Regions from separate parts of the Janthinobacterium longum genome, predicted to be linked through region 2. Evidence: predicted binding sites of a transcription regulator. Region 2 holds the regulator's gene; the other holds the start of a gene.
What was found. The regulator FNR, encoded in region 2, switches genes on or off when oxygen is low (the NO sensors DNR and NnrR bind a similar motif). The targets are predictions, from matches to a motif close to TTGATNNNNATCAA.

Region 1 (3,208 bases), on a different contig from region 2:
TCGCGCACGGTGTCGGACTGCTGCAGGAAAAATTCGCGCTGCAGGTTGACGATTTCGTGTTCGAGGATGTCGAGCGCATGGTCGTCGCTCTTCTTGATGTAGCGGTCGATCAGGCCCCGGTTGAAGGCGGTGACCGCCACTTTTTCATCGGCCGCACCCGTGAATAAAATCTTCTTGCACGGCAGGTCGCGCACCGCCTGGCAAAATTCCAGGCCATTCATCTGTGGCATCGAATAGTCGACTACCAGCACCGACGGTGTGGCAAAGCGCTGGGGCTGGGCGCTGATGCGCCAGATGCGCTCGACGTCGAGCGCCACATTGCACTGGTCGGGCGGCAGGTTCTGCGTGTCGAAGTTGACGTGCAGCGGGGTCTCTCCCTGTTGTGTGCTGTGGCGCAGCCAGTGCAGGGCCGCGCTGGTATCGTGGAAGGTCTTGCGCGCCAGCGCGGGATCGAGCTGGAAGGCCAGGCTTGTCAGGAAGGACTCGCTGTCGTCGATCAGGACGGTCAGGGTCGGGTGGGTATGGACGGGCAGTATCATGCGTCACCTTGCTCGAAACGGAGGAGAAAAACGGTCCGCCACAGGCTGCGGAAACTCCAGCACGAAGATGGCGTACGCATGCTCGCGCGACACGCAATGAATGCGCGCATGCCAGGCCTGCAGGATCTGCCGGCACAAAGCCAGGCCGATGCCGCTGCCGTTGTGTGCGGGATAGGAATAGAAGCGGTCGAAGATCAGCGGCAAGCGGCTGGTGGCAATGCCGCAGCCGGTGTCGATGAACAGCAGGCGCGGCACGGGGCGCGCGCCATCGATAATGATGCGTACGCGGCCCTTGCCGGCCCGCTGTATGCCCTTGAACGCATTGCGCAGCAGGTTCAGCAGGATTACCACGCACAGCTCGCTCTGGCCGGGAAACTGGAAGTCGCACCGCAGGTCGACCCTCACCAGTTCGTGCTGCACGCTGTTGGTGAAGGGATAGCGTTTCAGCACGGCCGTGACGGCTTCGTGCATGGACACCGCTTCGCTCGCTTCAAGCTTGCGGCTGACGGCACTGGCGCTGAGCAGGAACAGGTCGATCATGTGATGCATGTGGCGCACTTCGAACTGGATGCGCGCCAGTGCGTCGAGGCAGGCGGCGCTGGTCTCCTGCGCTAGCGGATCGGCAATGCGCGGCAACTGGCGCTGCAAGCCGCGCACATTGGCCTCGACGCTGACGAGCGGCGTGCGCAGTTCGTGCGCCACGCTGCCCAGGCCGGCCGCCAGTCCGGCCAGCTTTTCCTGCGCGCCCACATGCCGGCTGACCTTGACCAGCGACAGCACGATGATGGTAAACCAGTGCACGGGCAGTTGTTGCCGCACCCGGTCGTCAAACAGGAAAGCTGCATCGCCCAGCTGCGCAAACACCAGGCAGGCAAGCAGGGTGCCGCTCAGGTAAGCGAGCACCGCGATGCGCGTATCGAAGTGAAACAGCACGATCAGGGCCACCAGCAGCGAATGCACCCACAGCACCGAGGCGTGATTCATCAGGAACATCAGTGTGAAAAAGAAGGGCAGTTCGAAGGTCAGCCCCGCGAACAGATAGATGCTGAACCAGCTGTTGCTGAAGCGGTCAGGAAACAGGGCCGGCAGGAACAGCAGGGCGGCGACCGCGCGCAGCGGCAGCGATTCATATTCCTGCGGAAAATAATAGTGCCACAGCGTGTAATACAGCGGCATGCCCAGCGCGCCACCCATGGCCAGCAGGCGTACCTGGGCGCGCCGCACCGGCGTATGTTCGATGGCATCATGGAAGTGCATGAAAGGCTGGAACAGCCTGCCATGCCACGTCTTGCCGGTATGAGCCTGCGCTTGCATCATGGTTGTGGGAGGATAATTGCGAAAAATCAATACCGCATGATCAGGCTGTTTCCGATGAATGGGCGGGCCATCTCGACAAATATTGAGCTGTATCAAATGACGATAGAAGCACTCGCGCATGTTGGTTGCGGTAGTTCCGCATGCAACCTTACAAGGAGTCTTCATGTCCAGACTGTCCATTTCCCATTTCGATACCACTGCCCAGGCCAGCGCCGAACAGCAGTTGTCCGCCTTTGTCCGCCAACGCATGGATGAGCACTATGTCGAGCGCATTGAAAAGTTGCTGGGCGGCCAGCACTTGCACGAATGGCAGGCGATGCCGGCCGATGCAGTCATGCTCGCCGGCAACGACTATCTGAATATTGCCGGCGAGACGAGCTTGCTGGCGGCGCAAGCGCGCGTGCTTGCCGGTGGCGGCGCCATGCTGATGTCGTCCGTGTTCCTGCAGGAAGGCAGCCGGCAGCACCAGCTGGAACGTCGCCTGGCCGCTTTCCTGCACAGCGAGGCGTGCGTGCTGGCGCAGTCGGGCTGGGCCGCCAATGTGGGGCTGCTGCAAAGCCTGGCTGGCCCCGGCATCCCCGTCTACCTGGACATGCAGGCCCATGCGTCGCTGTGGGAGGGCGTGCAGTCGGCGCAGGCGGTGGCCGTGCCGTTCCTGCATAACGACTGCGTTCATTTGCGTCGCCAGCTGGAACGCCATGGCGCGGGCATCATCGTGGTTGACGCGCTGTACAGCACCAATGGCAGCGTGGCGCCGCTGCTGGAGATGGTGGAGATTGCCGAGCGCAGCGGCTGCATGCTGATCGTCGACGAATCGCATTCACTGGGTACGCACGGGCCTGAAGGAGCTGGCATGGTGGTCGAACTGGGCTTGGCACACCGGGTCCATTTCCGTACCGCCTCGCTGGCGAAGGCGTTTGCCGGGCGCGCCGGCCTGATCACCTGCTCGGCACAGTTCAAGGGCTATTTCCTGTCGGCCTCGCGCCCGGCCATTTTCAGCTCCTGCCTGCTCGAGCACGAACTGGCATGGTTCGACGCCGCCCTCGATCTTATCTGCGCCGCCGACGCGCGCCGCGCCGCCCTGCGCCGGCACAGCATGCATCTGCGCCAGGGTCTGTTGGAGCTGGGCTACAACGTCAGCGACGGCACCGAGCAGATCATCGCGCTCGAAGCGGGCACCGAACCTGACACCCTGGTGCTGCGCAAGGCACTGGAGCGACATGGCATCTACGGCGCCCTGTTTTGCGCGCCGGCCACGCCGAAAAACCGCGCGCTGGTACGCCTGACGCTGAACGCCGGCTTGCGCGACCATGAGTGCGAGCGCGTGCTCGCCGCCTGCGCGGCGATCCGCG
Region 2 (3,208 bases):
AGACCGCCAGGGCCCTTCGCTGCGCAAGACCGGCAAAAAGGTGGCCAAGCATCTGGTGTGGGGCGCGATCGCCCTGTGGACAGGGTTTACCTTCGTCGGCTACTTCACGCCGATCCAGGACCTGGTACATGAAGTGCGAACCTTCAATTTCGGTCCCTGGGAATGGTTCTGGATCCTGTTCTACAGCCTGGCCACCTACGGCAACGCGGGCTGGCTGCGCGAACAGGTGTGCAAATACATGTGTCCGTATGCGCGCTTCCAGAGCGCCATGTTCGACCAGGACACCCTGATCATCACCTATGATGAAAAACGCGGCGAACCACGCGGCGCGCTGAGCAAGAAAGCCGCCAGGGACGGCACGCAAACCAAATTGGGCGACTGTATCGACTGCACACTGTGCGTACAGGTATGCCCGACCGGCATCGATATCCGCAAGGGCCTGCAGTATGAATGCATCGGCTGCGCCGCCTGCGTCGACGCCTGCAACAGCGTGATGGACAAGGTCGAGCGGCCGCGCGGGCTGATCCGCTACAGCACCGACCATGCGATGGAAAACAACTTCAATTCGCAGCAGATCCGCCGGCGCGCCATGCGGCCGCGCGTACTGATCTACACCACGATCCTGGCACTGATCGTCACCGCCGTGTGTACCTCGCTGTTCCTGCGCACGCCCTTGAAAATGGACGTGATCCGCGACCGTGGCTCGATGGGCCGCGAAGTGGAAGACGGCATGATCGAAAACGTGTATCGCCTGCAGATCATGAATACTTCCGAACAGCAGCAGCACTTCAAAATTGCCGTCTCGGGCCTGCCCGGACTGACCCTGTTGACGCGCGAGGAAGTGACCCTGCAGCCGACCGAAACGCTGGGCTGGCCGGTACGTTTGCGCGTGCCGCACGGTGTCGGAGAAAAAGGTTCGAACAAGATCCAGATCGAGCTGCAATCACTCGACGAGCCGTCATTGCATGTACGCGAGAGCGCGGTGTTTATCGTGCCGCGTTAAACAAGGGGTCGGACCCTGCAGGTCCGACCCCAGCCTTTTGCTTGCTTACCCTAAACATAAAGCTGGCCTCAAACCCCAGCCTTCATCCACTCAACGTAAAGCTGGGGTCAGACCCAACGGGTCTGACCCCGGGAGATAAAAATGTCCAAGACTGTCAAACTGCAAGCTCCCGTCGCCCCCTGGTACAAGCACCGCTGGCCGTGGCTGCTGATGATCGGCCCGGGCTTGTCGGTCGTCGTCGGCAGCTTTATGGGGTATATCGCGTTTACGCAACCCGATGCGCTGGTGGTGGGCGACTACTACAAGCAGGGCAAGGCGATCAATCAGGACCTGCGCCGCGATACGGTGGCCAGCAACCTGGCGATGGACACCAGCCTTGCCTACGACGTGGCGCAATCGCGCATCACCGGTTCCGTGCACAGCTTTGGCAAGGCTTACCAGCAGCCCTTGCTGCTGCACCTGGCGCACGCGACCTTGCCGGAAAAAGACATCCGGCTGATGGTGCAGCCCGATGCGGACGGCAATTTCTCGGTCTCGCTGCCGATGCTCGAGCGCAGCCGCTGGCAGGTACTGGTGGAAGACGGCAAGCGCGAATGGCGCCTGTCGGGAATCTGGACCTGGCCGGCCCAGCGCGACATCAGCTTGCGTGCCGACAGCGAACTGTAATTATTTGCAGACGTCGGTACCGGCCGTAATCGCCTTCAGTCTGGCCGGCTGCAGGATTTCAATCTCGCGGTTCGATACGCTCAGCCAGCCTTCCTTCTTGAATTTGGACAGCAGCCGGCTGATGCTCTCGATCGTCAGGCCCAGGTAGTTGCCGATTTCCTCGCGCGACATGCGCAGCTGGAATTTGCTGCCCGAGTAACCGCGCGCTTCATAGCGCGAGGCCAGGTTGACGATAAAGGCGGCAAAACGCTGGGTCGCCTGCATATTGCCCAGCAAGAGCATCACGCTTTGCTCGCGCGTGATTTCCTGGCTCATCATGCGGTGGAAATGGCGCAGCAGGGTTGGCATATTGCCCAGCAATTGCTCCAGGCTGGAAAATGGAATTTCGCACACTTCACTGTCTTCCAGCGCCACCGCATTGCAATGATGGCGGTCGGCGCTGATGGCGTCCATGCCCAGCAATTCGCCGGCCATCTGGAACCCCGTCACCTGTTCCTCTCCACCGGGATTGATCTGGTAGGTCTTGAAGTGGCCAAGGCGGATCGCATACAGGTTCTGGAACGCGTCGCCAATGCGGAACAGCGAGGCACCGCGCAACACCTTGCGGCGCCGTCCGATGATCTGGTCGAGGCGGTCCATGTCGCCCACATCCAAGCCCATCGGCAAGCAAAGCTGGTGCATGCTGCAAGTGGCGCAGCGCGCACGCAGCGCTTCAACGCTCACGATGGGCAGAGTTGGGGACAATAGATCAGGTGTCATTGCGTATACCTTTAAGAAAATACAACAACGAGTTTACTGCATTCAGGGTTGCCGTGTGCCAATTTCGGTGAAATGCCGGCATTAAATCACTTTCTTCCTTTATTTTCATGGCAACTGCGCCACAAGCTGGTGCTTGCCAAGTTGCCGCTTTGCTAGGAGAATTCCTGACAACATACATGCCGCATGCCAAGCAAAGGAAAATATGAAGCCTCTCGGCATCAAAGCAAAAGTCGCGCTGGCGACCAGCCTTACTTCGGTCGCCATGATTGCCCTGGTCACACTGGTACAAGTGCAACGCATGCGCGATGATTTCACCAAGGTACTGCTGAGCCAGCAAACGGCCATGATATCCCGCACGGCAGAAGAGCTCGATGACAAGCTCGGCATGCTGCTCGACGTCATCACCGAAACGGCGCGCCGCCAGCCGGCCGCACTGATGGCGCAGCCGGCCCAGTTGCGCCAGTACTATGAACAGCGCGCCATGCTGGCTCTGTTCGACGACGTGCTGGTGCTCGATACGCGCGGCAAGCTGGTCAGCGATGTGCCGGAATTGCAGGAGCGCAGCGCTCTCGATGTCAGCGACCGCCCGTATTTCCAGACCGTCATGCGCACCCGCAAGGCCATGATCACCGAGCCGATGCTGGGCAAGACCAGCGGCATGCCGATCGTGCAGATGGTCGCGCCCGTGCTGGACAAGAACGGCGAGATAGCCGGCCTGGTGGTCGGCGTGCTGCGCCTGTACAAGGACAACCTGCTGGGCGACCTGCGCACTGCCAAGGT

Region 1: a site for FNR is predicted at 1,939-1,952, ahead of cqsA (alpha-hydroxyketone-type quorum-sensing autoinducer synthase). Genes of this name have one in related genera too.

What each region holds. Positions count from the first base shown of each region.
Region 1 is NZ_JBNYXQ010000001.1:1,433,112-1,436,319, reverse strand. Features, by position in the region: gene ACQ4WM_RS06515 (response regulator) at 1-539, opposite strand, end outside; gene ACQ4WM_RS06510 (sensor histidine kinase) at 543-1,796, opposite strand; gene cqsA (alpha-hydroxyketone-type quorum-sensing autoinducer synthase) at 2,020-3,208, shown strand, end outside.
Region 2 is NZ_JBNYXQ010000008.1:55,368-58,575, forward strand. Features, by position in the region: gene ccoG (cytochrome c oxidase accessory protein CcoG) at 1-1,003, shown strand, start outside; gene ACQ4WM_RS18970 (FixH family protein) at 1,145-1,669, shown strand; gene fnr (fumarate/nitrate reduction transcriptional regulator Fnr) at 1,670-2,428, opposite strand; gene ACQ4WM_RS18980 (HAMP domain-containing sensor histidine kinase) at 2,631-3,208, shown strand, end outside.